DNA from 4 places in the Methylobacterium sp. CM6241 genome. Region 1 is predicted to be linked to each of the others. Evidence: predicted binding sites of a transcription regulator. Region 1 holds the regulator's gene; each other region holds the start of a gene.
The links. Region 1 encodes LexA, which represses DNA repair genes until DNA is damaged. Its sites were predicted from a motif close to TGTTCNNNNTGTGTTCNG; they were not measured.
Positions count from the first base shown of each region.

Region 2: the regulator LexA is predicted to act here: its motif matches at 1,215-1,232, upstream of recA (recombinase RecA).
Region 3: the regulator LexA is predicted to act here: its motif matches at 6,492-6,509, upstream of ACYQR9_RS00225 (ImuA family protein).
Region 4: the regulator LexA is predicted to act here: its motif matches at 1,210-1,227, upstream of dinB (DNA polymerase IV).

Region 1 is NZ_CM139246.1:2,274,326-2,282,355, forward strand. It holds gene gltA (citrate synthase) at 1-458, opposite strand, end outside; gene gltX (glutamate--tRNA ligase) at 688-2,115, opposite strand; gene ACYQR9_RS10540 (ComEC/Rec2 family competence protein) at 2,294-4,564, shown strand; gene lexA (transcriptional repressor LexA) at 4,558-5,295, opposite strand; gene ACYQR9_RS10550 (GntR family transcriptional regulator) at 5,662-6,354, opposite strand; gene oxc (oxalyl-CoA decarboxylase) at 7,142-8,030, shown strand, end outside.
Region 2 is NZ_CM139246.1:4,664,114-4,672,143, forward strand. It holds gene recA (recombinase RecA) at 63-1,154, opposite strand; gene cckA (cell cycle histidine kinase CckA) at 1,287-3,956, opposite strand; gene flhB (flagellar biosynthesis protein FlhB) at 4,077-5,144, opposite strand; gene fliR (flagellar biosynthetic protein FliR) at 5,195-5,959, opposite strand; gene fliQ (flagellar biosynthesis protein FliQ) at 5,991-6,257, opposite strand; gene fliE (flagellar hook-basal body complex protein FliE) at 6,462-6,779, opposite strand; gene flgC (flagellar basal body rod protein FlgC) at 6,809-7,219, opposite strand; gene flgB (flagellar basal body rod protein FlgB) at 7,254-7,679, opposite strand.
Region 3 is NZ_CM139246.1:50,361-58,390, reverse strand. It holds gene ACYQR9_RS00240 (NADPH:quinone oxidoreductase family protein) at 1-340, shown strand, start outside; gene ACYQR9_RS00235 (error-prone DNA polymerase) at 573-3,923, opposite strand; gene ACYQR9_RS00230 (Y-family DNA polymerase) at 4,168-5,751, opposite strand; gene ACYQR9_RS00225 (ImuA family protein) at 5,678-6,388, opposite strand; gene ACYQR9_RS00220 (collagen-like protein) at 6,710-7,723, shown strand; gene ACYQR9_RS00215 (TIGR03862 family flavoprotein) at 7,718-8,030, opposite strand, start outside.
Region 4 is NZ_CM139246.1:3,436,320-3,444,349, forward strand. It holds gene dinB (DNA polymerase IV) at 72-1,163, opposite strand; gene ACYQR9_RS16120 (response regulator) at 1,508-1,909, shown strand; gene ACYQR9_RS16125 (PAS domain S-box protein) at 2,139-5,087, shown strand; gene ACYQR9_RS16130 (response regulator) at 5,038-5,409, shown strand; gene ACYQR9_RS16135 (Crp/Fnr family transcriptional regulator) at 5,541-6,284, shown strand; gene ACYQR9_RS16140 (sensor histidine kinase) at 6,325-7,026, shown strand; gene ACYQR9_RS16145 (hypothetical protein) at 7,124-7,333, opposite strand; gene ACYQR9_RS16150 (DUF2252 domain-containing protein) at 7,408-8,030, opposite strand, start outside.

The DNA of each region.
Region 1 (8,030 bases):
TCCGAGATGTCGGTCGAGTCGTGATAGAAGGCCGAGAGCGCGCCAACGCAGGCCACCATGATCGCCATCGGGTGGGCGTCGCGGCGGAACCCCTGGAAGAAGCGGTTCATCTGGTCATGCACCATGGTGTGGCGCGTGACCCGGTAGTCGAAATCCGCCTTCTGGGCGGGCGTCGGCAATTCGCCGAACAGCATCAGGTAGCACGTCTCGAGGAAGTCGCCCTGTTCGGCGATCTGCTCGATCGGGTAGCCGCGATAGAGGAGCACGCCGGCATCGCCGTCGATATAGGTGATCTTCGATTCGCAGGACGCGGTGGAAGTAAATCCCGGATCGAAGGTGAACATGCCGGTTTTGGCGTGAAGCTTGCCGATGTCGATGACGTCAGGTCCGATCGTACCCGTCTTGATCGGAAGCTCGACTTGGTTGTCGCCCACGGAGATCGTGCTGGAGGCGCTCATGGAGACGTGGACCCTTTCTTGGCAGAAGGCAGACCTTGGCAGAGGGGAGCGCCGGTCCGCATGGCGACACCCACCACTTCGGCCCGGAGCGCACGGGCAGACCTATGCTGCAAGTGCTCACACATCTATCGGGTTAGCGGATCGGCCCACCGCCTTCAACCGATCCCCCTCTCCACGCTATCCCTGAAGCGAAAACCGGGCCGATCTGTCACCGGTTCGATGCATGCGATCAGGCGGACGCCCCCTGATCGGCCAAGCGGCCCAGACATTCATCCCGTCCGAGTACGGCCATTACGTCGAAAACCGGGGGTGAGGTCGCGCGCCCGGTCAGCGCGGCCCGCAGGGGCTGCGCGATCAGGCCGAGTTTGAGTGCGTTCTCCTCCGCGAACCGGCGCACGGCCCCTTCCGTGGAGGCCGCGTTCCATTCCGGAAGGTCGCCGAGAGCCGGCAGGATCGCGGCGAGGCGCTGGCGGGCCTCTTCGCTCAGCAGTGTCTTCGCTTTGTCATCGAGATTGAGCGGCCGGGAGGCGGTGAGGTAATAGGCGCTGTCGAGAAGCTCGACCAGAGTCTTGGCGCGCTCCTTCAGGCCGGGCATCGCCGCCCGCAGCTTGTCACGGAGCTCGGGGGATAGGGTCGTGGGTAATCCGCGGTCGGCGGCGAGGGCCGGCAGGATCGTCTCGATCGCATCGATCAGTACGGCATCCTCCGCGCCGCGGATGTAGAGCCCATTGAGGTTCTCGAGCTTGGCGAAGTCGAAACGGGCAGCGGAGCGTCCGATCGACTTGAGATCGAAGGCAGCGATCATCTCCTCCGTCGAGAACACCTCCTGGTCGCCATGGCTCCAGCCGAGGCGGACGAGGTAGTTGCGCAAGGCGGCGGGCAGGTAGCCGAGGTCGCGATAAGCATCGACCCCGAGCGCGCCGTGGCGCTTCGAGAGCTTGGCGCCGTCAGCACCGTGGATGAGCGGGATATGGGCCATGATGGGTGCGGACCAACCGAGCGCATCATAGATCTGGCCCTGCCGTGCGGCGTTCGTGAGGTGGTCGTCGCCACGGATCACATGGGTGACGCCCATGTCGTGATCGTCGACGACGACCGCGAGCATGTAGGTCGGATTGCCGTCGGAACGGAGGAGGACGAGGTCGTCGAGATCCTTGTTGGCCCAGGTTACGCGGCCCTGAACCTGATCCTCCACCACCGTCTCGCCCTCGGATGGGGCGCGCAGGCGGATGACCGGCTTCACGCCCGCCGGTGCCTCCGAAGGATCGCGGTCGCGCCAACGCCCGTCATAGCGCATGGGACGTCCCTCGGCCCGCGCGGCTTCGCGCATGGCGGTAAGTTCGTCCGGCGTCGCGTAGCAATGATAGGCGTTGCCCGAAGCGAGCAGGCTTTCCGCTATCTCGCGGTGCCGCGCGGCGCGGGCGAACTGGTAGACGACGTCCCCATCCCAATCGAGCCCGAGCCAGCGGAGCCCGTCGAGAATCGCATCGATGGCGCCCTGGGTCGAGCGCTCCCGATCGGTATCCTCGATGCGCAGCAGCATTCTGCCGCCGAAATGACGGGCATAAAGCCAGTTGAAGAGCGCCGTGCGCGCTCCCCCGATATGCAGGTACCCCGTAGGGGAGGGGGCAAAGCGCGTAACGACGGGTGACGACATCGGGCGGTTAAACTTGTGCGTGAAGTGAGAGGGCGGATCGACCGGCCCGGATCGGCGCATGTAGCATGCGTTTTCGATGACGTTAAGAAAGCGTGGCGCCGAGTCGCGAAACGGGGACGATTTCGCGCGGGCGGCATCTCTCGCGCTTCGTGAGCCGTGAGGAGAGACGCAGCCGGAGATGGCGCAGGCCAGTGCGCGAGCCACGGGTGCGACGGGTGCCGCCTTGGCCTCGTCACGCTCACCCGCGATCCTGATCGGCGCGATTAGACGCTGGATCGTCGACGGGCTGGTTCAGGAATCCGAACAGAGGCGCCTGTTTCCCTGGCTTGCCGTCACGTTCGGTTTTGGCATCCTCGTCTGTTTCACCGCCACGGATGGTCAGCCGGCGCTGGCAGCACCCCTCCTCGTCGCGTCCGCACTCTCTGCCCTCGCACTTCGCCTCGGTTCGAGGCCCGTGGCCTTGGCATTGGTTCTCGGACTTGCCGCAGCCTTCCTGGGCTTCGCAGCCGCCACCTTGCGGATGCAGGTCGTAGCGGCACCCGTCCTGGCCCGGACGACGATTGCCCCGCTCACCGGATTGGTGGAAGCCCTCGACGAACGGGAAGTCGGCGCCCGCCTGATCGTTCTCGTGGAAAGTTTCGGCAACCTCCCGCCGGATCGCCGGCCCACGCGGGTCCGCGTTTCCTACAAGAAGGCCCTTGCGCTGAAGCCCGGCGATTTCATTTCGGCGACGGCACGGCTCCTGCCGCCGCCCGACGCGGCCCGCCCCGGCGGATATGATTTCGCCCGGGATGCCTATTTTCGCGGGATCGGTGCCGTCGGTTCCCTGGTAGGCAAGATCGACGTCAAGCCTCCGCCCAGGCCTTTGCCGCGCTCCGTAGCGCTGGCAGCCGCCGTAGACGACGCCCGCAACGCGCTGACCCGGCGCATCACCGACGCCAATGGCGGGCAGGCCGGCGCGGTGGCCGCCGCCCTCGTAACGGGCAAGCGCGGCCTCATCAATGCCGAGACCAACGAGGTTCTGCGTGCGGCGGGAATCTACCACGTCGTCTCGATTTCCGGCCTCCACATGGTGCTCGCAGCTGGCGTCGTGTTCTGGCTCGTCCGCGCGCTGCTCGCCCTCGTTCCGGGGCTCGCCCTGGTTTGGCCGATCAAGAAGATCGCCGCCGGTTTCGCCATGGTGGGTGTCACGGCCTATTGCGTCTTCTCGGGCTGGGATATCGCTGCCGAACGCTCGCTCATCATGACGTTGGTGATGCTCGGCGCGATCCTGGTAGATCGCCCGGCTTTGAGCATGCGAAACCTCGCGCTCGCTGCCCTCATCGCCCTCGCGCGAGAGCCGGACGGGATTCTCGGCCCGAGCTTTCAGATGTCCTTCGGCGCGGTAGCCGGCCTCATCGCTTGCGCCGGTGCGCTCAATCGCTGGATGCCGCCACGCGAAGGTGCGGGCCTCTTGGCCCGAACCTGGCGGTTTCTGGCTGTCGCGATCCTTGGCACGCTGGCGACGACCTTGATCGCCCAGATCGCCACGGCGCCCTTCGCAACCTATCACTTCCAGACCGTCCAGCCCTTCGGCATCGTCGGCAATGCCCTGACCTTGCCCCTCGTCTCCCTGGCGGTGATGCCGGCGGCGGTTCTTGGGATCCTCGCCTATCCCTTCGCACTGGACCAGCCGGTCTGGTGGGCGATGGGGCTCGCCGTACGCGGGATGCTCACGATCTCCGGCTGGATCAGCGGGTTCGGACACGCCACCCTCGTCGTCCCGGCCTATGGCAGCACGGCACTCTGCCTGCTTGCTCTCGCCCTGCTCCTGCTGGCACTTCCCGTCTCGAGCTTACGCTGGATCGGCCTTGCTCCGGCCGCTCTCGGTGTCGTGCTCGCTACCATGCCGCCGCGTTACGACGTCTACATCGACCGTGAGGGTGGCGGTGCAGCCTTCCGCGACGGGGACGGCCGATTGAGCATTCTCGGCAGCCCGCCGGCCTTCGTCCTCGAACAATGGCTCAAGGCGGATGGCGATTCGCGGAAGGTCGCCGCCGTCGCAGCCTCGCCGAGAAGCCGATGCGATACCGTCGGATGCGTCGTCGAGTTAGGGCCGGGTCGGATCGTCGCCCTCGTCAAGGACAAGCGGGCCTTCGCGGAGGATTGCGAACGGGCGAGTGTGATCATCGCCCGCCGGGACGCTCCCAAAGACTGCAGGGCCGGCTTCGTCATCGATCGCGCATACCTGGCTCTACGCGGCGCCACCGCCATCCGTTACGGCCCCGAAGGACCGCAGGTCACGTCCGCCCACCAACCTCATTCTCGTCCGCCATGGCGGCGGGCGGTCGCCGTCGTCACGCCGTCCCCTTCGCCTCCGAAGGAATCGGGACCAAGTCCGAAACCCATAGAACCCGAGGGCGACGACGGCGATCCGTCATCCGAAACGCAGTCGGACGGGCTTCAGTAACGACGGACCAGGCTGACGAGTCGCCCCTGGATCTGAACACGATCCGGACCCAGAACCCTCGTCTCGTAGGCTGGGTTTGCCGCTTCCAGAGCGATGGAGGAACCGCGGCGACGCAGGCGCTTCAATGTGGCCTCTTCATCGTCGATGAGGGCAACGATGATGTCGCCGGTATTCGCAGTGTCCTGCTTCTTGATCACGACAAGATCACCGTCGAGGATACCCGCTTCGATCATCGAATCGCCACGGACCTCCAGAGCGTAATGTTCGCCGCCGGCCAGGAAGTCCGGTGATAGCGTCACGGAATGGCTCTGGTTCTGTATGGCGGAGATCGGCGTGCCGGCCGCGATCCGTCCCATGACCGGGATCGTGATCGACCTGCCGCTCTCGTCCTGGGCCTGGGTCGTTGGCTGGCGCAGGGACGGCATCGCCTTGGACCGACCGCCTTCGACGACGCTCGGCGTGAAGCGGCGAACTTCACCGGCGGGAGCGGGCTTCGACGCCGGTGCACCGGTCAGGCTCTCAGGCATCCGGATCACTTCGATCGCCCTGGCGCGATTCGGCAAACGACGCAGAAATCCGCGCTCTTCGAGGGCCGTGATCAACCGGTGGATCCCCGACTTCGATTTGAGATCGAGGGCGTCCTTCATCTCGTCGAAGGAGGGCGGGACGCCACTCTCCTGCATCCGTTGTTGGATGAATTGGAGAAGATCCAGCTGCTTACGCGTCAACATACAGATCACTCTTCCACTGAAGCCAATGGCCGCGACTAACGCCGCTGAAACAAAACACGAACACGGTAAACGTTCCGCAAGTGTTCTGCAAGGGTTCCGTTAACCCGGTGGTAGAGTTTGTTCCTGACGCGCAATGTTCCGCTCAAGGCGCCTTACCGCGGGCCGGCTTGGCGTCCGCCGGTATCACCCGCCGGGCCCTTCAATCATCCGAAGGGGCTTCGTGCCGCGGGGGCTTACCCCGCCCCTTTATGGCGGGCCTTCGCGGTGTCCGGCGGAGCCGCGCGCCCAGTCCCCGCCGATGACTTTGTCGGTCACCGACGGCCGGGGAGCCATGCGATGTGGCGGGTACTCTGGCGGCAGCGTCGATCAGTCGAGATAGTCACCATATTTCTCGACATGGCTGGCTAGGCCGAGGCCGTGCTCGCGCACGAGGCGTTCCGCCAGATCTGCATCCCGCGCTTCCAATGCCTTGATGATCGCCACGTGTTCCTTGATCGAATTGGCCGCGCGTTCCCCCTGACGCAGCGCGGTGTTGCGAATACCGCGGACATGCATCAGCAGGTTGCTGGTGATGTCTTTGATCACGTCGCACTGGCCGAGCGAAATGATCTTCTGGTGGAAGCGAATGTTGGCTTCCGAATACTCGTCGAGATGATCCGACGGGCGCCCTTCATAGAATTCTGGAAAGTGCTCACGCAGGCAGTGAAGTTGTTCGTCGGTGGCCCGCTCGCAGGCGAGGCGCGCAGCCATGCTCTCCAAGGCAGACCAAGCCTGGATCATGCTGACAATTTCTTTCTTCGACTTCTTGATGACGAAGACACCGCGACGGGCCTCGAACCGCACGAAGCCTTCCTGCTCCAATACCGTCAGCGCTTCGCGCACAGGGGTGCGGCTCACGCCAAGGTTCAAGGACAGCTTTCGCTCATCCAGGCGAACCTCTTCACGCTGATTATAAATGTTCATGTTCGTGATTGCTTCTTTGAGCGCGTCATAAGCCAATGCACGCAAGCTTGAAGTCGCAACGATAGGCTTTACTTGAAATGTGTCGGTTTTAACCATTTTTCATGCCACCTAGAATAATTTAAACTCGCACACGCGGGCGAGCACACTTGGTGTGAAGCATGCCAAACTCGCGTTTGAAATACAAGGAATGCCTCGGCCCGCTCAAAGCTCTTAACATAAGCTGAGTGGCGCTTTCCTCGCTACGGGTCGAAGAGCAGACTTCCGATTACCATGAAGGAAGGAGTTGTATTCTTCCCGTGTCGACCGGCCATGCGAAGCCTCGCGTTCGAGCGATCCGATGCTGATCGGCACAATCGTGCAAATCCGTTTGACAGTTGGTATTTGGTATGCCACCAATTGCCTATCGGGTCGGAGGGCTTACAGCAGTTCTTGACCGTTAGATCGGGTCAAAGCGTCTTTTCAGTTCGAGGCAAGCGCGGGATCGCCAGCCGGCGAACGCCGCTCGACTGGCGGTAGGCATTATAAAACATGGTGATTTGGTTGTGTCCACCATCGACCCCATCAAGTCACCGCAAAGATTAAGCTGCGCGGAATACCCAAAGAGATCATAAATTTTTGGATTCCCGTTGAAGAAAATCCACGCCCCGTCGAGGGAGAATGAAACGTCACGCTGGCCGACTTCACTGCAACGCCAACTCCAAAGTCACTGCCAGGACGACGATCTAACGTCGAGGAATCCCGCGGTCTCCGAAGCCGCATCCCAATCGGGTTTGCGCCGCACGAGAGAACCAAATCCCGCGGCGGAAAAGTTCACGTCATCGGTTCGCCGACTTTGCGGACCGCCAATCAAAATAAAACGTCAAAGAACCAGGGAGAGAACACGATGTCAGCTTTGGCCCAGAGAATCGATGTCGACGTTTCGGCCGAGCCGGAACTCACCGATGGCTTCCACCTCGTCATCGACGCGCTGAAGCTCAATGACATCAACACGATCTACGGCGTGCCCGGCATTCCAATCACCGATCTCGGTCGCCTCGCCCAGGCCGCAGGAATGCGGGTCATCTCCTTTCGCCATGAGCAGCATGCTGGCAACGCCGCCGCCATCGCGGGCTTCCTGACGAAGAAGCCCGGCATCTGCCTTACGGTTTCCGCGCCGGGCTTCCTCAACGGCCTCACGGCCCTGGCCAACGCCACGACTAACTGCTTCCCGATGATCCTTATTTCCGGCTCGTCGGAGCGTGAGATCGTCGATCTCCAGCAGGGCGATTACGAAGAGATGGACCAGCTCGCCATCGCCAAGCCCCTGTGCAAGGCCGCCTTCCGCGTTCTTCACGCCGCCGACATCGGCATTGCCGTCGCACGGGCCATCCGGGCCGCCGTTTCGGGCCGCCCCGGCGGCGTCTATCTCGATCTACCTGCCAAGCTTTTCTCTCAGGTGATGGAGGCCGATGCCGGCGCCAAGTCGCTGGTCAAGGTCATCGATGCGGCCCCGGCCCAGCTGCCGGCCCCCTCTGCGATCAAGCGCGCACTCGATGTCCTGAAGAGCGCCAAACGCCCCCTCATCGTGCTCGGCAAGGGCGCGGCCTATGCGCAGGCCGACGACGAGGTTCGGGCTCTCGTGGAAACCAGCGGCATCCCCTACGTGCCCATGAGCATGGCCAAGGGCCTCCTGCCCGACACCCATCCGCAATCGGCGGGTGCTGCCCGTTCGCTCGTCCTCAAGGAGGCCGATGTCGTCCTGCTGGTGGGCGCGCGCCTCAACTGGCTGCTCT
Region 2 (8,030 bases), 2.4 Mb from region 1:
CCGAACATGAAAGAGGCCGCCGCGATGGTCCGCGACGGCCTCTTTCATGACTTACGAGGCGATCAGGCCTCGCCTTCGTCCAGATCGTCCGCCGTGGGCTTGGCGGTCTCGAGGATCTTGTCGGCCAGCAATCCCGAATTCTGCCGGATCGCGGCTTCGATCTTGTTGGCGATGTCCGGATTGTCGCGCAGGAACCCCTTCGAGTTCTCGCGGCCCTGGCCGAGGCGCTGGCTCGCATAGGAGAACCAGGCGCCGGACTTCTCCACGATCCCGGCCTTCACCCCGAGGTCGATCAACTCACCGACCTTCGAGACGCCCTCGCCGAACATGATGTCGAACTCGACCTGCTTGAAGGGCGGCGCGACCTTGTTCTTGACGACCTTGACGCGGACCTGGTTGCCGATGGCCTCGTCACGATCCTTGAGGGTCGAGATACGACGGATATCGAGGCGCACCGACGCGTAGAACTTCAGTGCATTGCCGCCGGTGGTCGTCTCCGGGCTGCCATACATGACGCCGATCTTCATCCGGATCTGGTTGATGAAGATGACCATGCATTTCGAACGCGAAATCGAGCCCGTGAGCTTGCGCAGGGCCTGGCTCATCAGGCGGGCCTGAAGGCCGGGCTGGCTGTCGCCCATCTCGCCCTCGATCTCGGCGCGGGGCGTCAGCGCCGCCACCGAATCGACCACGAGCACGTCGATAGCGCCCGAGCGCACCAGGGTGTCGGTGATCTCCAGGGCCTGCTCGCCGGTATCGGGCTGCGAGATCAGGAGATCGTCGAGCTGCACGCCGAGCTTGCGTGCATAGACCGGATCGAGAGCGTGCTCCGCATCCACGAAGGCGCAGACGCCGCCCTTCTTCTGGGCCTCGGCGATGGTGTGAAGGGCAAGGGTGGTCTTGCCTGATGATTCGGGGCCGTAGATCTCGATCACCCGGCCACGCGGCAAGCCGCCGACGCCGAGCGCGATGTCGAGGCCGAGCGAACCGGTGGAGACGGTCTCGACCTCCGCCACCTTATCGTTCTTGCCGAGTCGCATGATCGAGCCCTTGCCGAAAGCACGCTCGATCTGGGACAGCGCGGCATCGATCGCCTTCGCCTTGTCCTTGTCCACCATCGGGGAATCCACAACTTTCAGCGCGGGCTGAGCCATTCGTCGGCATCCTTATGCATGGGGAGAGCTCAAGGCTCAATGTGCCTCGGATGCGAATGATGTACTTGTTTTGTTCTCTTTTTGCAAGGTGCCGGGTGCTGATTTCGCATCATTCGGCCGGAGAACGTCGCCCTAACGGGCGATCGTCTCCTTCACCGTTTCCACGAGCTGCTTGAGGCTGAAGGGCTTGGGCAGGAAGTTGAAATCCTCGCCGTCGGGCAGGTTCTTGCGGAACGCGTCCTCGGCATAGCCAGATACGAAGATGACCTTCAGATTAGGACGGTGCTTGCGCAGTTCGCGTAGCAGCGTCGGGCCGTCCATCTCCGGCATCACCACGTCGGAGACGACGAGGTCGATGGTTTGGTCGACATCGCTGATGAGGGCCAGGGCGTCGAGGCCCGAGGCCGCTTCCAGCACCGTGTAGCCCCGTGCCGACAGGGCCCGGCTGTTGACCGCGCGGACCGGGTCCTCGTCTTCCACCAGCAGGATCACGCCCTGTCCGGTATGATCGGGCGAGGGTTTGCGCGGGGCGGATTGTCCGCCACTGCCGGGCTTTTCGAGGTCACGCGCTCCCCTGAGCCGGCTGGCGGCGATCTCCGCGTTGCTCTGCGGGGCAACGGCGACGGTGATCTCCGGAACGGGCTCGGCCGCAGGCTCGTGACGCGGCAGGTAGATCCGGAAGGCGGTGCCGCTGCCGACGGTCGATTGCACGTCGATGGTGCCGCCGCTCTGCTTGATGATGCCGAAGACGGTGGACAGGCCGAGGCCGGTCCCCTTGCCGATATCCTTCGTGGTGAAGAAGGGCTCGAAGATCTTCTCCATCACGTCGGGCGGGATACCCTCGCCGGTATCGAGCACTTCGATCAGGACATGGTCGCCCGCCGGTGCGCCGGGCTGGCGCTCGTTGGTCTCATGGCCTTCGAGGATGTTGGCGGTGCGGATGAGCAGCTGGCCGCCATTCGGCATCGCGTCGCGGGCATTCACCGCGAGATTGACGATGACCTGCTCGAACTGGTTCACGTCGGCCTTGATCGGCCAGATGTCGCGCCCGTGCTTGAGGTCGAGATCGACACGCTCGCCGAGCAGGCGCTTCAGCAGCAGCGTCAGATCGGACAGGGCTTCGCCGACATTCATCACTTCCGGGCGCAGGGTCTGACGCCGCGAGAAGGCCAGCAGCTGCCGCACCAGGCTCGCGGCCCGGTTGGCGTTCTGCTTGATCTGCATGATGTCCTGGAAGGCCGGATCGGTCGGCCTGTGGCTGGCCAGCAGAAGGTCCGAATAGCCGATGATGGCCTGGAGGACATTGTTGAAATCGTGCGCGATGCCGCCGGCGAGCTGGCCCACCGTGTCCATCTTCTGGGTCTGGGCGATCTGCTGCTCGAGCTGGCGCTGCGCCGTGGTGTCGAGGGCATAGAGGATCACGCGCTCGCGGTCGGCCGGCGTGGCCGCATCCGCTGCTGCCGAGGTGTCGCCGCCGGCCGGGCTGAGCCAGACCCGCGCGGAACGGTTTCCCGGCCCCGCCAGCGCCACCTCGATCGGTTGGACTTCCACGGTCCCGTCGGCGGCCTTCACCAGGGCGCCCTCGAGGACGGCCCTGTCGCGGTCGAGCAGGGCTTCCCACATCGTCGGCTCGGTGCCGAGCTCGCCACGCCCATCCGGCACGGCCTGGCGTGGGGTGCCGCCGAACAACCGGGCGAAGGACGCGTTGGCCCGGGCGATGCGCCCGGTCCGGTCGAGGGTCGCGATGGCGATGGGGCTGTTGTTGAGGAAGCGGGCGAGCCGCACCTCGGCGGCGCGCTGCGGCTCGTCGCTCTCGGCCCCGGCGGAGCGGTTGAGCACGAAGGTGCGCGACGGGCCCGGCTTGCCGTCCTGGCCGAAGGCGACGCGATGGTAGAGCCGGGTCGGCAACGGCTGGCCGTTGCGGCGCCGCAGGTCGAGGTCGAACCGGTCGGTGCGCACCTCGCCGGGCAATCCCTCGGTGGCGGTGAGCACGTCGGCGCTGGGCGCAATATCGGGCAGGCGCAGCCCGCCTGACCCCACGGTCGCGAGGTCGTAGCCGAGCCAGAAGGCCAGCGTCGCGTTCATGTAGACGATGGAGCCTGCCGGATCGATGGACAGGAAGCCGGCCGGCGCATGGTCCAGATAATCGATCGCGTGTTGAAGCTCCTGGAAGACGTTCTCCTGGCGCTCGCGCTCGTGCGTGATGTCGGTGACCGTCCACAGGGTCGCCGGGAGTCTCGGCCTCTCCACCGCGCGCACTGCGATGCGGAACCAGGCGAAGGCGCGCTCGGTCTCGCCCTGAGGCGGGGGCGCCATGCGGATTTCCTCCACGTGGCCGCGCCCGTCATGGGCTGCCTGGGCGAGGCGGTAGACGGCCTCCGACACATCGGGTGAGCCGACGAAGACGCGCTCCACCGGCCTCAGGTTGGAGAAGGTCTCCCCGCCGGAAATACGGAGATAGGCTTCGTTGGCGTAGATCAGGCGGCCGCCATCCTCCACCACGATGGCGCCTTCGGGCGACGCGTCGACGATGGCCTTGGTGATGTCGTCGCGCCCGGTCTGTCCCGCGAGCTGGAGCGCGCCGATCGCCAGGGCGAACAGGCAGAACACGCCCGCCATGGCCAGCAGCGCGAGGAGGCCGAGGATCAGCGGCTGCGCCTGTTCGTTCGCGACGAAGGACAAGCCTACCGCCGCGCCCACGAGAAGTCCGGCGAGAACGAGGAGCAGTCCGACCCGCCCAGGCCTCTCCGACCGGTCGATGGCGCTCGACACCGGTTTCGTTGGTCCGCTCACCTCAGCCATTTCGGCGCCATTCCACCCTCGACCGATCCCGGTTAGCGCCCGGGCCGCGTCGGCAGCAAGGGTATCCTCAGGACGTCACGGACCAGTCTCGTCAAAAAAGGTGCATAAAGCGTGGCGTTTTCACGCCGCGCGGCGCTTCAGCCGCATGACGAAGCCGATCACCTCCGCCACCGCGCGGTAATGTTCCGCCGGAATCTCGGAATCGATCTCCACCGTGGCATGGAGCGCCCGGGCCAGCGGCGGGTTCTCCATGATGGGAACATCGTGCTCCTTGGCCACGGCCCGGATGCGCAGCGCCAGGGAATCGACGCCTTTGGCAACGCAGATCGGAGCCGCCATCCCGGCCTCGTAGCGCAGGGCGACGGCGTAGTGGGTGGGGTTGGTGACGATGACCGTGGCGGTCGGGACGTCGGCCATCATGCGCTTGTTGCCCCGCGAGGCGCGGATCTGCCTCATGCGCCCCTTCACTTCCGGATTGCCCTCGCTCTCCTTGTGCTCCTGTTTCATCTCCTCCTTGGTCATGCGCAGCTTCGAGCGCCAGCGGAAGCGCTGATAGAAGGCGTCGCCCATGGCGATGACCACGAACATGGCGAGCATGCCACCGAGAAGCTTGAGGGCGATGCCCAGGATGGCAGGCAGCATCGCCGCGGGGTCGAGCTGGGCGAAGACCTCGAGCCGATCGCGCTCGTTCCACAGGATGGTGCTGGCGACGACCCCCACCAGCATCAGCTTGGCCAAGCCCTTGATGAACTGGACCATGGCCTCCACGCCGAAGATGCGTTTGACGCCGGCCATCGGTGAGATGCGATCGAATTTCGGCATCAGGGCATCGGTGGAGAAGACCAGGGGGTGCTGGACCAAACCGCCGGCGAGGCCTGCAATGACCACGAGGCTGACGGGAATCATGAGCGCCTGGCCGCAGATCAGCAGCATCCTCATCCCCATCTCGGTATAGGCGGTGGGGTCGGAGGGGACCTGATGCGCGTTCATCAGAAAGGCGCGCAAGCTGACGAGCAGGTCCTTGGCGATCGTTCCCGATGCCAGCAGCAGCGCCATCATGAAGGCGGACAGGATGAAGAAGGTGTTGACCTCGATGCTGTTGGCGACGTTGCCCTGCTCGATCGCTTTCTCGATGCGCCGCTGAGTCGGCTCTTCTGTCTTGTCTTCCTGATCGCTGTCGTCGGACATGGCTCAGCGCTCCCCTGTCCGCTGTCTCACAGGTCCTTTCGACACTGCCGTCACCGCCCGGTCAACTCGCCGAGATAGCGGCCGATGTCGTCGAGGAAGACACCCATCATGATGCCGAGGCTGCCGAACAGGATCAGCATGCCGATGAGGACGGAGGCCGGCACGGCGATGAAAAAGACCTGCATCTGCGGCATCAGGCGCGAGAGCACACCGAGCCCGACATTGAACAGGATGCCGAACGCGATGAACGGCGCCGAGATCTGGACCGCCAGGAGGAAGCCCCGCGCCATCGCCCGAAGGGCGAGCTGGGCCGCCTCCCCCATGGCCAGCACGCCGCCGGGCGGCAGCATCACGTAACTTCGCCCTATGGCGTCGAGAGCCACGTGGTGCAGATCCGTAGCGAGGATGAGGGTGATGCCGAGCATCATCAGGAAATTGCCGAGCGCCGCCTGTTGGCCGCCCTGCGTCGGGTCCACGGTCATCGCGTAGGACAGGCCCAATTGCTGCGAGACGATGACGCCCGTGGTCTGCAATGCGGCCAGCACCATGCGGACGGTGAGGCCGAGGACGAGCCCGATCAGCAATTCGCCGATAAGAAGCGAGATCAATCCGGGGGCCGCGAGGGTGGCGCCCTGCATCGGCAGGAGCGGGCGCACCATCGGGAACAGGATCAGCGAGACCAGCAATGCGAAGGCGAGGCGGATCCGCGGCGAGACGGATTGTTCGCCGAGCCCCGGCAGCAGCATCATCAGCGTGCCGATACGCGCGAAGGTGAGCAGGTAGGCCGCCGCGATGCCGGGCAGGAGCAGGTTCATGACCCTGCATAGCAGCGCCCGGCCCGGCGCGTCATCCGCCGGATACGATGCGGGCGGCGATGCGGGTCATGTAGCCGGCGAGCGCATCGCCCATGAAGGGCAGCATGAAGAGAAGCGCTGCGAAGACCGCGACGATCTTGGGCACGTAGATGAGTGTCTGTTCCTGGATCTGCGTCAGCGCCTGGAGCAGCGAGACCACGAGACCGACGACCAAGGCGACGATCATCAGCGGTCCTGCGACCTTGAGAAAGACGAAGATCCCGTCCCGGGAGACGTCGAGGATGGCAAGGCCGGTCATGGAAGTGAGCTCGCGGATTGTTTCGGGGCGGCGGCGATGTCGGCCGGCATCTCGTCTGCGCCCTCATCCTGAGGTGCCGGAGCGGAGGCCTGGAAGGAGGGCTCCAGTTCGCTCGCCGGGCTCTGGAGGGCTCCTTCGAGGCCCGCTGACGCGGGCACTTCAGGATGAGGAGGCGGGCAGGAAGGCAAAGAAAAGCGGTGGCGACTAGATCTGCATCCGCATGATTTCCTCATAGGCGGAGATCACGCGGTCCCGGACGGCGACCAGGGTCTGGAGTGCCGTCTCGCTCTCCGCTACGGCGGTCACCACATCGACGACGTTGGCCTTGCCGCCCGCTACCGCCAGGGTTTGCGCATCGGCCTTGGCGCCGCTCTCGCCGATCTTGTCCAGGGCCGAGGAAAGAAGCGACGTGAAGCCGCCATCCGCTGCAGAAGTCGGGGCGATCTTGGGCGCGCCGCCCTTCATGCCGCCGATATTCTGGACGGCGGCGTAGGCTCCTGCGGCGAAGGCGTTGGTCGGCATGGCGGCGGACTTTCGGAGGGAGAGGAGCGTCAGGCCTTGAGGATGGCGAGGGTGGCGTTGATCATCTTGCGGGTCGCGGTGACCATGTTCAGATTGGCCTCGTAGGAGCGCTGTGCCTCGCGCATGTCCATGTTCTCGATCAGCCCGTTGACGTTGGGCATCCGCACTTCACCGCGCGCATCGGCGCTGGGATTGCCGGGATCGTATTTGGTGCGGAACGGCGAGGGATCGCGCCTGACCCGCCCGGCCTCCAGCATCGACGCGCCGGTCTCCCGGTCGATGTGCTGGGTGAAGGTCGGGATCTTGCGCCGGTAGGGTTCGGCGCCGACCGCGCTCGGGGCCGAATCAGCATTGGCGATGTTTTCGGCGATGATCCGCATCCGGCCCGACTGGGCCTTGAGACCGGATGCGGCGATGGTCAGGGATTTGAGGAAGTCCACGGCAGGTTCTCCGCAAGCTCAGAGGGCGGGACGATCAGCGCTTGCCGATGGCGATCTTCAATTTGTCGAGGCTCTTCTGGTACATCGTCGCGGCGAATTGATATTCGGCCTGGTTGTCACCCGCCTTCATCATCTCCTCCTCCAGATTCACTCCGTTCCCGCTCGGCCTGATCTCGAAGCCATTGAACCGGCGGGGATCGGCACCTGGTCCTTCGGGACCGCCGTTCAGGGCGATGTGGGCCGGGCTGGTGACCGCGAGGCCCGAGTTGCCGCCCATGGAGCCTGCCGGCTGAGCGAGGTCGCCGGCTCCGTTGCCGAAGCGCGGGCTCGCGAGATCACGCGGTTTGAAGCCCGGCATGTCGGCGTTGGCGACGTTCTCCGAGAGTAGCTTCTGGCGCGTCTGGTGCCATTGCATCCGGGTGCGGAGCATGGACAGGATGGGAAGGTCGGTGACGGACACGGTGCTCGAAGCCCCTCGGCGCCGCCAGAATCTCCCGGAGCGCTGGGCAAAATCTGCCGCCTCCATGGTTAATGTTCGGTTAAGAACATTCCTGGACGCGACCGGCGTTCGGGGCGGAAATTTTGTGTTAACGAAGTCTTAAGGAAGAATGCCTGACCAAAGGCTGACCGGGAGATCGGCTCCCGCACGCGCTGCCCAATCAAACCGAGTTAGCAGATAGCTTTGATACGGCCTGATGTGCCGCTCGTGAACGATGACGGGTCCGTTTTCGCTCCTCCTCCAGCACATAGCTGAGCTTTACCAGGACCATGGGACATCCCCCGCCTCTGCAGAGCGGATTATGCCAGATGG
Region 3 (8,030 bases), 2.2 Mb from region 1:
CTACGATCCGATCGGCGGCGAATACGCCGAGCCTGCGCTACGCTCGCTCGGCTGGAAGGGACGCTACCTCGTCGTCGGATTCGCGGCCGGCGATATCCCACGCATCCCCCTGAACCTCGCCCTCCTGAAGGGCATCGATATCCAGGGCGTGCATTGGGGCGTGTTCGTGGAGCGCGAGCCCGAGGCTCACCGGGCGAACCAGGAGCAATTGTTGGCCTGGGTGGCGGAAGGACGGCTTAAGGCCAAGATCCACGGCACCTATCCGATGAGCGAGTACGAGAACGCGCTCGGCATCCTCAAGCGCCGCGAGGCCGTGGGCAAGGTCCTGCTGCGGCCCTGAGGGGGCAAGCCCTCCTCCCCAGCGGATCTCGTGCCTGCTCAAGATCCGTCGAGCTTGTGGGGAGGAGTTGGAGGTGGGGGTGGTGGGGTGACCCTCAGCTTACGGAGGCTGGCGGAGCCACCCCCACTCCTGACCTCTTCCCACAGGGGGGAGAGGGACGCGCTCTGCCTGCAAAAGCAGATGGGTGAATCCGGTAGCCTCGTGGGCGGGGAGAGGGGATGCGCACCGCCCCTCAATGGAAATCCCGGCTGCGGTAGACGCGCCGGTCGGGCGGCGCCCCGAAATCCGTGGTTTCCGGTGGGAGGGGGAGGCCGCCCTCCCGCAGGGTCCGCAATTCCTCTGTCAGGTCGCGAAACTGCTCGGCCAGGAGATGAACCACCAGCCCTGAGCGCTGGATGCGGCCGCGCACGGCAAGGAAGCGCGCGCTCATGGCGATGCGCCGGTTGGCGTCGAACACCTTCTTCCAGACGATGACGTTGCAGATGCCGGTCTCGTCCTCCAGCGTCAGGAACACCACGCCCTTGGCGGTGCCGGGGCGCTGCCGGGTGAGGACGAGGCCCGCCACCGTGACGCGGGCATTCTGCGCCCATGAAGGGTCGTGGTGGGCCGCCGCAGGGATCGCGCCGATGCGGGCGAGGCGCGCCCGGAAAAACGCTACCGGATGGCCTTTGAGCGAGAGGCCGGTGGAGACGTAATCCTCCGCCACATGCTCGGAGAGCGCCATGGCGGGCAGCTCCACCGCGGGCTCGGCCCGGAACAGGCCATCATCGGCATGGAAGGCGAAAAGCGGCATCGGCGCATCGAGGAGATGGGTGCGCCGGTCGGTGGGGACGCCCCGCCCGGCGCTGGCCCGCATCGACGTTCCTTCCAGCGCCCGCACCGCCCAGAGCGCGGCGCGGCGGTCGAGGTCGAGGGAGCGGAAGGCATCCGCTTCCGCCAGGCGCTCGAGGGCGTTGCGGGGCAGCGTCAGGGCGGCCTGGAGGCCCTCGACGCTGGCATAGCCGTTGCCGCGCAGGGCCACGAGCCGGGCCATGGCGGCTTTCGGCAGGCCGCTCACCTGCCGCAGGCCGATGCGGACGGCGAAGCGGCGCTCCGGCCCACGCTGCTCCGAGGCCGGTTCCAGGGTGCAGTCCCATTCGCTGGCGTTGACGTCGGGCCCGCGCACCTCGACCCCATGGGCGCGGGCATCCCGCACCAGCTGGGCCGGCTGGTAGAATCCCATGGGCTGCGAGTTCAGGATCGCGGCCAGGAAAACGTCCGGGTGCCGGCATTTCATCCAGGCCGAGGCGTAGACCAGCAGGGCGAAGCTCGCCGCGTGGCTCTCGGGAAAGCCATAAGTTGAGAATCCCTCGATCTGCTTGAAGCAGCGCTCGGCGAAATCGCGCGGATAGCCGCGCCCGACCATGCCCTCGATGAACTTGGTCCTGAAATTCACGATCAGCCCGTTATGCCGGAAGGTCGCCATGGCCCGGCGCAAGCCGTCGGATTCAGACGGCGTGAATCCGGCCGCCGTGATCGCGATCTGCATGGCGTGTTCCTGGAACAGCGGCACGCCGAAGGTCCGCTTCAATACCTCTTCGAGTTCGTTCTTCGGCCCATGGTCGGGGGAGGGGGATGGGAAGACGACAGGTTCCTCGCCCGAGCGGCGCTTCAGGTAGGGATGGACCATGTCCCCCTGGATCGGGCCGGGGCGCACGATGGCGACCTGCACCACCAGATCGTAGAATTCCTTCGGCTTCAGGCGCGGCAGCATCGACATCTGCGCCCGGCTCTCGACCTGGAACACGCCGACGGAATCGGCCTTCGAGAGCATCGCGTAGACGTCCGGCTGCTCCGGCGGGATGTCGGCCAGGGTCTCGTAGGCGACGCCGAAATCCTCGCGCAGGAAGTCGAGGCCGCGCTTGAGACAGGTCAGCATGCCGAGCGCCAGCACGTCGACCTTGAGAAGGCCGATCGTGTCGATGTCGTCCTTGTCCCATTCGATGAAGGTGCGGTCCGGCATCGCCGCATTGCCGATCGGCACGGTCTCGTCGAGACGCCCCCGCGTCAGCACGAAGCCGCCCACATGCTGGGACAGGTGGCGCGGGAAGCCGATGAGCTGGATCGCGAGGTCCACCGCCTGCCGGATCGCCGGGTTGGCGGGGTCGAGCCCGGCTTGCGCGATATGCTGGTCGGGCAGACCGTCGCCCCATGAGCCCCACACCGTGTCGGCCATCATGCCGGTGATGTCGGGGGTGAGGCCCAGTACCTTGCCGACCTCGCGGATCGCGCTGCGGGGCCGGTAGTGGATCACCGTGGCGCAAATGGCCGCGCGCTCCCGCCCGTAGCGATCGTAGAGGTGCTGGATCACCTCCTCACGGCGCTCGTGCTCGAAATCGACGTCGATATCAGGCGGTTCGTCGCGGCTTTCGGAAATGAAGCGGGCGAAGAGCAGCCGGATCTTGGTCGGGTCCACCGAGGTGATGCCGAGGCAGTAGCAGACCACGGAATTGGCCGCCGAGCCGCGGCCCTGGCACAGGATTCCCCGGTTCCGGGCGAATTCGACGATGTCGTGGATGGTGAGGAAGTAGCGGGCGTAATCGAGCTGGCGGATCAGGTCGAATTCGTGGGCGAGGGCCGTCTCCACCATCTCGGGAATGCCATCCGGATAGCGCAGCCGGGCCCGTTGCCGCGTCATGTATTCGAGATGCCCCTGTGCCGTCCTGCCGGGGGGGACGGTCTCGTCGGGATACTCGTATTTCAGCTCCTCCAGCGAGAACTCGCAGGCTTGCGCGATCTCGACACTGCGCGCGATCGCCTCCGGGTGGTCCGCGAAGAGCCGGGCCATCTCCTCCGGCGGCTTCAGATGGCGCTCGGCATTGGCTTCCAGCCGGTAGCCGGCCTCGACCAGGGTGCAACCCTCGCGGATGCAGGTGGCGACATCCTGCAGGGGGCGCCGGTCGGGATGGTGGTAGAGCGCATCCGACACCGCCACCATCGGCGCGCCGAGGCGTTTCCCGAACCCGGCCAGCCGGCCGAGGCGGCGGCGCTCGTCGCCTCGGTAGCGGTGGCTGACACCGAGGAAGACGCGGCCCGGCGCCGCCTCCGCCAGATCGGCGAGGTGACGGGCGAAGGCCTCGTCCGCCATGTCCGGCGGCGAGCCGTCTTCCGAAGGCAGAAAATCCTCGGGAGGCAGAAAATCCTCCGGAGAAATGGCGATGAAGATCTGGCCCCTTGCCGCCGCGAGCACCTCCGCGATGCCGAAGCGGCATTCGCCCTTCTCCGAACGGCGGTTGCCATCCGTGAGCAACCGGCAGAGCCGGCCATAGGCATCCCGGTCCATCGGGTAGGCGACCGCCTCAAAACCTTCCTCGGTGACGAGACGAACGCCCGGCAGATACCGGACCGTCGCTTCACCCGCCTTCTTCCGGCGCTTGGCCTCGGCATGGCCGCGCACCACGCCCGACAGCGTGTTGCGGTCGGCGATGCCGATGGCGTGAAACCCGAATTCGGCACCCTGCGCCACCATTTCCTGCGGATGCGAGGCTCCGCGCAGGAACGAGAAATTCGTGGTCACCGCCAATTCGGCATAGGGCGGGGTCATGCGCAGAAAGATGGGCCGTTCGCGCAATCCCCTCTCCCCGCGAGCGGGGAGAGGGCCGCGACGACCCCGTTGTCGGCGCGGCGAGGCGGCAGCCGAGGGTGAGGGGGCGCGTCCGAAGGAGCCTCATCCGAAGAGACCCCCTCACCCTCGCTCCGGCTTCGCCTCCGCTCATCGCAGTCACGGCAAGGTGCCTGCGATCCTCTCCCCGCCCGGCGGGGAGAGGGGAGGGCGCTCATCTCGGCACTCACGCGAACAATCCCTGCACGAACCAGCGTGCGGCCTGCTGCGCCGTGTGGAAGCCTTCCCGGTAGACCCAGAGCCTCCGGCCGGATTCGTCCTCGACCACGTAATAGTCCCGGGCCGGTGCGGGGGCGTGCCACCAGGCGTCGGCAATGCGCTCCGGTCCTTCGGCATGGGCGATTCGGTGCAGACGTCGGCGCCAGCGGAAACGCTGGGGCGGCCCGTCGGGGGCCAGCGAGAACACCTCGTCGGCCATTTCGCTGCGAGGGAAGAGGACGAGGGGGCGGGACGGCACGGGGCCGCCCGGGCGCGCATTTCCCCGCCCGGCCCAGTCGAGGGCCACATGGTTCACCCGCCACGGTTCCAGGGCGTCGGCGCGTTCGGGGATATGGCTCGCTCGTGGGCTCACCCTTATCACCCTGGCCCTGATGCGCTGGCGCAGGGCATCGGCGAGGCGGGCGGTTCCGTTGCCTTCCGCGCGTCGATCGAGGCCCGTATCAGCGAGGGAGTCCTGGCGCGCTTCCAGCCGGCCGATGCCGGTCACGTCGAGCCGCACGGTCTCGAAGCCGAAGCCGGCATCGAGGGCCGGGCCGAGCCGGTCGAGGCGCAGGTCCAGCAGCCGACCGATCTGGATGGGGCACAGGGTCGGTTCCGACAGGCCGAGATCGAGGGTCTTCTCGATGCCGTCGACCCGATGCAGGCTCAAGCGCAGGGATTGCGCGCCCATGCCCGATGCGGCGAGACGGGGAGCGATCTCCCGCATCAGCCGGATGGCGGTGGCGACGATGCCGGCCTGATGTCCGATCGGGTCGAGGAAGCCCTGGCTCGCGCCGAAGGCGGCAGGCTCGGCCAAGGAGACCAGCGGTTCGGGCCTCCTCCCCAATGCCTGATCGAGGCGCAGGAGCAGGGTCTCGCCGAAGCGTCGGGCGAGGGGAGGGCGGGGCGCGTCGGCCAACGCTCCGATCCGGCGTAGGCCAAGGCGACGCAGCGAGTCCGAGATGGACGGCTCGATCCGCAATGCGGCGACGGAAAGCTCGCGCAGGGACGGTGCATTGTCTCCGGGCGGCACGATGACGGGCCTCGCCGAACCGCCGTGGCGGGCATGGGCGAAAGCGCAGGCGGGCGTGTCGGCCAGGGCCAGCCGGGCGGGAATCGCATTGGCCGACAGGCGACCGGAAAGGTCGGCCATCAGGCCTTCCTCTCCGCCGAACAGATGGCTCGCCCCCTCCACGTCGAGGAAGAAGCCGGCAGCCCCCTCTGCCGGTCCGAACGGCGCCACCACGGGCGTGTAGCGACGGGCCCAGAGGCAGAGCCGCGCGAGGGCGGCGGCATCGGCCTCCGGGTCGGCGGGGTGGACCGCGATGCCGGGGCCGATCCTCGCTCGGGCTCGCGCCAGGGGCTCTCCCGGGCGCAGGCCCAGGGCCCAAGCCTGTGCATCCACCGCCGTGATGCGCAGGCCCCCCGGGCCGATGGCGGCCACAACGGAGGGCGCGGCCGCTTCTGGCGCCGCGTGTTCAAGCCGTGTTCGAGCGCGCCTGAGGCGCGTCAGCGGCCACTGCTCCAGCCAGACCGAAACGATGCGCGGCATGATCCCACTCCAGAAGCCAATCCCCGGTCCGTCCGTTGCGGCAGCGGTCGAGCCGTGCCCGCCAGCAGGGCCGCTCGATGCAGCCGAAGCGGTCCCGCAGGGCCGCCCCCGACCCGATCCGCCAGCGGGTCGCGGCCATGTTCGGGTTTTCCGCCTGCGGTGGCCGCAGGACGAGGAGGAGGCGGGAGGCCGCCTCGCCCGCCAGATGCAGCCGCCGGCTCTGTTTCAGCGGCAGGCCGGCATCCACCAGCCCCGCCACTGCCCTCAGGCCCTGAGACCGCAGGGCTTCCTCCACGGCGCGGTAGGCATCCGCGTCGTTCTCCACCTCCAGGATCAGCAGGCGGCCCGGATCGAGGCCGAGCCCGGCGAGCCCATGGCCGTAGGGCGTCGGATGGCTCTTGCCGATGACGAGGAGCGCCTCTCCCTCCACCCGCGCGAGGTGACGCGCCACGAGGGCGAGGGTGAAGCCCAGGGCCGCCGCCTCGTCGCCTTCGGCTTCCGGCGCGATCTCGTGCGGTCGCCCGAGCGTGAGGCCGTTGCCGGGAAGCCCCGAATCGATATGGGCGATTCCCAGGGGCAACGACTCGACGCGGAGGGGGGCGGAATGTCCTCCCTCGTGATCGCGCAGGGCGGCCATCGCAACCCTCCGGCGCCGCGCGAACTCGTCCGTGTTCGTCTCGCCCTCATCGCGCATTGTCCGTTGAGCCAAAGCCATCCTGTCCGCACCGTCGCCAGACGATAAGAACAAAACAAGAACACACTCAACAGGTTTCAGGGGTCTGAAAAATTTCCCAACGCAAACAGTCGTTTCCCCTGTGGACGGCTGTGGATGAGTGTGGACGGGCGAGAATCGGAAGGGCGTTCGAGCCCTTCGTTGTGGACTTGACCCCATGGCCGGACCCGGCATTGTCCCTCCGCCGTGCCGGACCCCCGGCGCATCAGCCGGGAGAGAATGCCCATGCGCCTCGACCAAGCCGCCCAGTGCCAGGACCTTCATCGCCCGACCGGAAACAGCCAGAAGGCCGGTTCCCTGTTCGGTAAATCGCTGATCGGCCTGATGTTGCTCGTGGGCTCCTTCTCCGGGGCCGCCTTCGCGCAGGCGCCAGGCCAGGTCAGTCCCGGCCAGCCGGGCCGTGGGATGAGCGCCGCCCCGGCGACCGATGCCGCAGCGGCTCCGGGGCCCAGGGCCAGGACCAGGCGGGTCGTGACGCCGTCGCAGCCGATCCAGGTTTACGATGCGCGGATCGAGGGGGGAGACCTGCGGATCTCAGGCAGCGTGCGCAAGGCCGGCAGCGTCGTCATTCTCGACGAAGACATCTCGGTGATGGCCGATTCGCGCGGGCGTTTCCTGTTCCGCCTTCCCTACCGGCCGCCTACCTGCGTCGCGGCGCTGAAGGCCGGTGAGGACGAGAGGGAGGCGGTGGTGGCCAATTGCGCGCCCACGGGCGAGCCCGGCCCCAAGGGCGATGCGGGCCCCGCAGGTGAAACCGGGCCGCAGGGCATGGCAGGGCTTGTCGGACCGCAGGGGATTGCGGGCCCCGCGGGCGAGGCTGGGCCGAAAGGGGAGACGGGACCGAAGGGCGAGGCCGGGCTCAAGGGGGAGACTGGCCCCCAGGGACCGATCGGTCCCAAGGGCGATATGGGTCCCAAGGGCGATGTCGGTCCCAAGGGTGAGGTTGGGCCAAAAGGCGATGTCGGCCCCAAGGGGGAAACGGGTCCCAGGGGGCCTGCCGGTCCTCAGGGCGAGCCGGGAGCGGCCGGCATCACGGCCAGCGCCGCCAACTCTAGCTTGCGTCCCGTCCGCAACGAGACGTGCTCGACAAGCGGCTGCGAGTTGAGCTGTGCCAGTGGCGAGGCCTTCGTCTCGGCCTATTGCCTGCCCTCGGGTAGCCCGTCCTTCGCCAATGGCGGCGCCAGCGCGTCCTGCCCGTCCGATGCCAAGGGCATGGTCGGGTTCTGCACGCGTCTATAGTTCCGGATCGGCCTCATCGAGCCAGTCCATCATTCCGGCGGCCGCCGCACGGCCGCTGGAAAAGGCTCCCTGCAGCAGGTAGCCGCCGGTGGGGGCTTCCCAATCCAGCATCTCGCCGGCGACGAAGACCCCCGGCCGCGCTTTCAGCATGAAGCGGTGATCTACGGCCTCGAAGGCGACGCCCCCCGCCGTGGAGATCGCCCGGTCGATCGGACGGGGAGCGAGCAGGCGCAAGGGAGCCGCCTTGATCAAGGCGGCGAGATCGCCCGCCGAGGATGGAAGCGCGCGGCCGGCCGCCTCGCGCAAA
Region 4 (8,030 bases), 1.2 Mb from region 1:
TGAGCTGCTCGATTCAGATAGTGCGCCGGTGTCGCGCGGCAATCGTCATCCGCCGTTGCCCGCTGCCGGGATCAGATCGCGAGCCCGAGTTGGCGCGGTCCCTCCGTCTCGCCCTGCTGCAGGCCCGACAGGGAGACGCCGAGCAGGCGAACGCTGCGGCGGAGCGGGAACACCGTGCGCAGCAGTCCCAGCGCCGTGTGCATCATCGTATCGCGACCGGCGACCGGAGACTCGAAGGACTGCGCCCGAGTGATCTGGACGAAATCCGAGAATTTCACCTTCAGCGTGACGGTGCGGCCGGCGACACCCTTGGCGCTGCAGGATGCCCAGACCTTGTCGATGAGCGGCGCCAGTCGCGCCTCCATGGCATCGAACTCGGTGAGGTCCTCCGAGAAGGTGGTCTCCGCCCCCACCGACTTCCGAATCCGATGGGCACGCACCTGCCGCTCGTCGATGCCGCGCGCCACCGAATGATAATAGGCCGCCGAGCTCCCGAAGGCCGCCTGCAGCTCTTCCAGGGAGCGGGCCTTCAGGTCGCGGCCGGTAAGGATGCCAAGCCGCTTCATCTTCGCCTCGGTGACGGGGCCGACGCCGTGGAACCGGCCGATGGCCAGATCCTCGACGAAGCCAGGGCCCATCACGGGCGTGATCACGAACAGCGCGTCGGGTTTGCGGAAGTCCGAGGCGACCTTGGCGAGGAACTTGTTGTAGGAGACGCCGGCCGATGCCACGAGACCGGTCCGCGCGAGGATCTCCGCCCGGATCGCCCGCGCCACCTCGGTGGCGGTGGTCAGCCCCTGCAGGTTCTCGGTGACGTCGAGATAGGCCTCGTCGAGGGCCACCGGTTCGATGATCGCGGTATGCTGGGCAAAGACCGCGCGGATCTCTTCGGAGATCGCCCGATAGACCTCGAAGCGCGGCTTGACGAAGACGAGGTCGGGGCACAGGCGCCGGGCCGTGACGGAGGGCATGGCCGAGCGCACACCGAAGGCTCGCGCCTCATAGCTGGCGGCCGCCACCACGCCGCGCTCGCGCGACCCGCCGACCGCAAGGGGCCGCCCTCGCAGAGCCGGATCGTCGCGCTGCTCGACGGACGCGTAGAACGCATCCATGTCGATATGGATGATCTTGCGGACGGAGGCAGTGTCGGCAGGGCTCGACATCGGATCGGGCTGTCACATCGGTGCACGGGGCAGCAGGCAGGCAACGCGTTCGGCCTTTGTTCCTCGCGATTTTCAGCCCTCGGGTCAACCGGCGACGAGGATCCGGCTTTTGCCGGCGAGCCATCGAACCGAACCGGTTTCAAGACGCATGACGTGTTTCGTCCGCCCGCAGGGTCCGCTCCCACGCAGGAGCGCATCGTTATAAACGGGATGATCCGGCCGGTGGGCTGAGTAATCGCCCCCCACCCGACTGGTTCGACGCATAAGCAATCTACGTGATGGAAGAAGATGACGTTGACGGCATCATGGTTCCATCCGTTTCACAACGGGGGAAGGGAGTAGACATGATGCCGAAGCGGACGCTCTGCAGCCGGCGTATCCTGGTGGTGGAGGACGAGTACTTCCTGGCCGACGAACTGTCGCGCGGTTTGTCCGATGCCGGCGCCGAGGTGCTCGGTCCCATCGCCACCCTCGAGGGTGCCCTCGCCCTCCTCAAAGGCCCGATGCCGCCCGACGCCGCCATCCTGGACGTGAATCTCGGGGGTGACGAGGTTTACCCGGTGGCCGACGCCCTCCGTGCCCTCGACGTACCGTTCCTGTTCACCACCGGCTACGATCTGGCGACGATCCCGAACCGATACGCATCCGCTCGGCGGCTGGAGAAACCGGTGAGCAATGCGGCGGTCTTTCGGGAGCTCGATCTCATCCTCGGCGACCGGGCATCCCGGACGGACGCGGACGGATAGGGCGCGCACCGCCGGCTCGTCCCCTCGACGTCGATCGGTCCGTCTCGAGCGAAAGCGGCACCTTGGAGATTGGACCAATGCGTATTCGGCTTTCGGCACAAGTTTAAATTGATTCAGCGCGCCCTATCGCGGAAAGATTGATGACATTCGCGCTGGAGAGCGAAATTGAGTACGCTCGCAGTGTTCCTGGCTGCTTCGACCTCGAACGAACGACGAGCACCCAAGAGAGATGACCCTCACGGAGTCACCGGATGCGTTGGCCGGCCTCGAAGAGGTCCTGATCACCGACGCGTTGCTGAGGCGTCCCGTACGGCCTCCCGACTACGAGGCGGAAGCCCATGCGCTGGCCGAACTGGCCCAGGCGCTGGCCGTCCGGCCGGACACGGTCCTGCAGCGCCTGGCGGATCTCGTCGTCGAGATGGGCATGGCCGAGTCGGCCGGCATCAGCATTCTCGGGTCGGGAGAGCCGACGAAAAGCTTCCACTGGCCGGCAATCGCAGGACCATGGGCTGCGCATATGGGCGGCTCGATCTCCTTCGACGAGAGCCCCTGCGGACTCGTGGTGAGCCGCAATATTCCCCTGCTGCTTTCCCGCCCCCATACCCGCTTCCCGGCCGCCCGTGTCGAGCCGCTGATCCGGGAACTCCTGCTGGTGCCGTTCCGTGCCGGCGATGAGCCGGTCGGTACGCTCTGGGCCGGCATCCATGACCCCGGTCGCGGCTTCGACGGCGAGGATCTCAGGCTCCTCACTCGGCTGACGCACTTCGCCTCCGCCGCTTACGCCATGACCGGCGCCCTTGATGAGGCACGGGCCGGCAGGAGCGAACTGGAGCAGCGGGTCATGGACCGTACCCGTGCCCTGACGGACGCCCATGACGCACTACGCAAAACCGAAGCGTGGCATCGTGCCGAACTGGAACGGGAGGTGAGGGAGCACACGGCCGAGCTGAAGCTGAGCCGTGACCTGCTGCAGGCTACGCTGGACAGTTCAATGGACATGATCCAGGTCTTCGAGGCTGTCCGGGACGCTTCGGGCGAGATCGTCGATTTCCGCTGGCGGTTGAACAACCACACGTCGGAACGGCACCTCGGCGAGGTGAGGGGACAAAGCCTCCTCGAACGCAGTCCAGGCGTGGTTCAGGAAGGGACCTTCGAGGCTTTTCGGCAGGTCGTGCAGACAGGCCGGTCCTCGGTCGCCGAACGCCGCTACGCACACGAGCGAGGAGACGGCTGGCTCTACCAATCGGTGGTGAAACTCGGCGACGGCGTGGCGACCACCGCCAAGGAGATCACCGCCTGGAAGGCGGCTCAGGAGGAGATCCTGCGTCTGCAAGACGAGGTCGCGCAAACGAAACTGGAGGAGAGCGAGGCGATGTACCGCCATCTGTTCAACTCCATCGACGAGGGCTTCTGCATCGTCGAGATGATCTTCGACGACAGGCAGCGTCCGGTCGATTACCGGTTCCTCTCCGTCAATCCTGCATTCGGTCACCAGACCGGGCTCGGCGACGCCGTCGGCCGGACGATGCGGGAGTTGCTCCCCGGGCTCGAGGCGAACTGGTTCGAGACGTTCGGCCGGATCTCCCTGAACGGCGTGGCGGAACGGTTCGAACGCCGGTCGAGCGCCATCGGGCGCTGGTACGACGTCTATGCCTTTCGCGTCGGCACCACCGAACAGCAGCGGGTCGCCATCCTGTTCAAGGACATCCAACCTCGCAAGCGCACCGAGGCGGCCCTGCGGGAGAGCGAGGAGCGCTTCCGTGCCTTCGTCACCGCCAGTTCGGACGTCGTCTACCGGATGAGCCCGGACTGGTCCGAGCTGCAACGGCTGGAGGGACGCGCCTTCCGGAGCGCCACGGACCAGCCGAACAAGACCTGGCTCGACCGCTACATCCGCCCCGGCGACCAGGCGGAGGTCCGCGCCGCCATCGACCGGGCAATCGCGACGCGATCGATCTTCGAGCTGGAACATGCGGTGATCCGCAGCGACGGGTCGCTCGGCTGGAGCCTGTCCCGTGCCGTGCCGACGCTCACGGAGTGGGGCGAGATCAAGGAATGGCTGGGAACGGCCAGCGATGTGACGGCGCGCAGGAAAGCCGAGACGGCGTTGCGCGAGAGCGAGGAGCGCCTCAGCCAATTCGGCGAAGCCTCTTCCAACGTGCTCTGGATGCGCGACGCCTCGACCTTCCAGTGGGTCTATCTCACGCCTGCCTTCGAGACGATCTACGGTCTCGACCGTGCGACGGCAGTCGCCGGCGACCACATGACCAGCTGGGTCGAGCTGATCGTGCCGGAAGACCGCGAGCGTGCGGTCGAGAGCCTGCAACGGGTCCGGACGGGCGAGAGCGTCACCTTCGAGTATCGCGTCAGGCGGCCCAGTGACGGCGGCATCCGCTGGCTGCGGGACACCGATTTTCCCATGCGCGACGCGGCCGGTGCCGTGTGCTGGATCGGCGGCGTCGGCCGGGACATCACCGAGGAGAAGGAGACGGCCGAGCATATGAGCGTGCTCGTGGCGGAGCTGCAGCACCGCACCCGCAATCTCATGGGCGTGGTGCGCGCCACCGTCGACAAAACCCTGCGCAACAGCACGGATCTCGCCGATTTCCGGGCGCGCTACGGCCCGCGCCTGGCGGCCCTCGCCCGTGTGCAGGGATTACTGTCTCGCCTCGCCGAGGGTGAGAGAGTCAGTTTCGACGAGTTGATCCGGAGCGAAGTGGCCGCGCTCGACGGCGGGGCCTCCCGCGTCAGCATGAACGGGCCGGCGGCGATCGCGCTGCGCTCCTCGACGGTCCAGATCTTCGCCCTGGCCCTGCACGAACTGGCGACGAATGCGCTGAAATACGGGGCGCTCGCGCAGCGGCAGGCACGCCTCGAAATTCGCTGGCACGTGGAGTATCCCGGACCGGAAGATGGCCCATGGCTCCATGTGGACTGGCGTGAGCACGGCGTGCGGATGCCATCGCGGGATGATCAGCCGCAGGGAGGCGGCTCCGGCCGCGAACTGATCGAGCGGGCATTGCCCTACCAACTCGGGGCCAGAACAACCTACGTGATGGAAGCCGACGGCATTCACTGCACCATTGCACTTCCCGTATCGGAACGCACGATCCGCCAGAAGGACACCGATGCCGCACAGCATATTCCAAGGCCGACGCATCCTCGTCGCGGAGGATGAGTATTTCCTGGCGGACGAGTTGCGGCGCGAATTGCAGGATGCCGGAGCCGAAATGCTGGGCCCGGTCGCCTCCGTGCGGAGCGGCCTCCAGATCCTGGAGGCACGTACGAAGCCGGATGCAGCAAGCCTGGACGTGAATCTCGGGGGCGAGTGCGTCTACCCGCTCGCGGACGTTCTGATCGCCCGATCCGTGCCGTTCGTCTTCACGACGGGCTACGACCAGGGCGTCATCCCGGACGCCTACGCCCATGTTCTCCGCCTGGAAAAGCCGGTCGAGCCCGAAACGGTGCTTGCCGCGATCGAGACGCTCCTCAAGGCTTGACGGCGGCACCCGTGCAAGGTCTTGCTTTCATTTACAGGGGGGTGAATGGGAAGCCCCCCGGAAACTTAACACAAGTAAATTATTGTGTGTGGGCAATTCTCTATTCGTGCTCTGCGCACGACGAGGAAAGCATGCCGCAACATCTCCTTCGCAAGCTTGAGCACTTCACCAAGCTCTCGCATGACGACCGGCAGGCCTTGGAAATCGCGGCCAGCAAGCAGCGGATTTTTGCAAAACACTCCGATATCATCAGCGAAGGTGACGATCCTCATCACGTCAACCTGATCTTGGAAGGGTGGGCCTGTCGCTACAAGCAGCTCGACGATGGCCGGCGTCAGATCATCTCCTTCTTCGTGCCGGGCGATCTCTGCGACAGCCACGTCTATCTCCTGCGCGAGATGGACCATTCCATCGTTGCCCTCACCTCCGTCAAACTGGCGGAGATCTCGCGCGCCGCGCTGGAACAGATCGCCAACGACAATGTGCGGCTCACCAAGGCATTCTGGTGGGACACCCTGGTGACGGTCGCGGTCCAGCGTGAATGGACGGTCAATCTAGGCCAGCGCACGGCCTTCGAGCGCGTCGGTCATCTCCTCTGCGAACTCTTCCTGCGCTTGCAGAGCGTCGGCCTGACGGAAGGCACCACCTGTGACCTGCCCCTGACGCAGGTGGAACTGGCGGATGCGCTCGGGCTCTCGAACGTGCACATCAACCGCACGCTGCAGGAATTGCGACGCGCCGGCCTGATCGTGCTGAAGGGTGGGCGCCTGACCATTCCCGACTTTCTTGCCCTGCAGAGGGCATCCTTGTTCAATCCGAGTTATCTTCACCTCGACCACGAAGGCCATCATTTCGATGCCAACGGATCGATGTGATCCTGAACCGGTTCTGCCTCAAGCATGCCGTGGAGCTGCGATGACGATGGGATCCAACCCGACGGACACAGAAGAGCAGGTGGTGCTGCTGGCCGAATTGCAGCACCGAGTGCGCAACACGCTGGCGACGATGCGCATGATCGCGCGGCGTTCGGCCGAATTCAGCGAGAGCCTGGAGGATTACACCGCGCATCTCGACGGGCGGTTGGCCGCCATGGCCCGGGTGCAGAACGTCATCATCCAGAACCCCTTGGCCGGGGTCGATCTCGACCGCCTCGTCACTGACGAACTCACCAGCGCGCTCGCCTACCAGGATGGACGCACGCAGGTCGACGGACCGGACCTGCGGCTGCATCTGCGCGCGGCCGAACCCCTCGCGCTCGCGCTGCATGAGCTTTCGACGAACGCCCTCAAGTTCGGGGCCCTATCCACGCCGGGGGGCGGCCTGGCCGTGACATGGCGGATCGAGGAGCGGAAAATCGAGGAGCGGGATGGCGGCCCCTACCTCGTGTTCGACTGGGTGGAGCGTGGCGTGCCGCTGGACGAGCGCGAGCCGCGCCGCAAGGGCTTTGGCACGGTGGTTCTGAGCGAGATGCTGGCGCACAACCTGAAGGCCGAGGCGAGCTTCACCTTCACGCCCGACGGCTTGCGCTACCGTATGGCGATGCCCCTCACCAGCCGGACCCTGCAAGGGGACGCCGTCCCCCTTTCGCTCCCCGAGAAGAGGGACGGGCACCCTTAGCAGGGAATCGATGCCGTCTCGACGATGCCTGCTCGGCACCGTCCGGAGGATCGGACCGCGTCCGCTGTCAAAACCTCCCCGCGGTGACGACGGGTGGTCAGAAGCTGCCGCTCAGGGGCACGGGTGGGGACCGGTCGGCATCCTCGTCCCGCTTGCCCGAATTCAGCATATCGTCCAGCATCGACAGGAGGTCGAGGAGTTCCAGCTTCCCCTCATGCGATATGTCGGCGGCCTTCACGCGTCGCTGGATCGTGGTTCTGACGCTCGACAATGCCTCGTGGTAGCCCTCGGCGCGTTCGGTACTCATGATCGGTTCCCTGCTCGGCGACCATGGCGAGATAGGGCAATGGGCCGAGGCGCCCATCCCTCCCGCCTCCCCGATCAGAGGCAGGAATCCGGCGCGGCCTCGAGCCTGCCATCAGAAATCGCGGACAGGAACGCCCGGTAATCCGCCTCGTTCTGATCTCCGTAGGCGTGCGCCCAGTCCGCGAAGGCCTCGCGCAGATCCGCGCGCCCGTCATGACCGCAATAGCCGGCGATGGCGGCCGCATCACCCGTACGGGCATGCGCCCGAGCGAGGAGGGCGCCGTAGGCGTGGGAGAAGTACAGCAAAGGCTGCCCCGCCATCCTGGCGATGGGAATCTCCCCCTTCATGTTCTTCATCTGGCGGACATAGAACGGCCGGTCGTCGATCGACGTCCAACCGAGCAGGGGGTCTCCCACCGCCTGCAGGAGCTTCTGCCCGTAGATGACGCGCTCGCCCTCGTGGCTCGCATAGGGTTCGGGCATGCCGGTCAGATAGGGCGCATGGGCCGGGCGAACGGCCTCCTTGACCTGAAGGAAGAGCGCGTCCTGATCGGAATTGCCGCAGAGCAGGGCGACATAGGCGCGGGTTCCGACACTCCCGACCCCGACCACCCGATGGGCCACATCGACCACGTGATAGCGGTTGAGCATGAAGCGGCGCTCGCGCGGCAAGGTCTCGGCATAACGTTCGAGGCCCG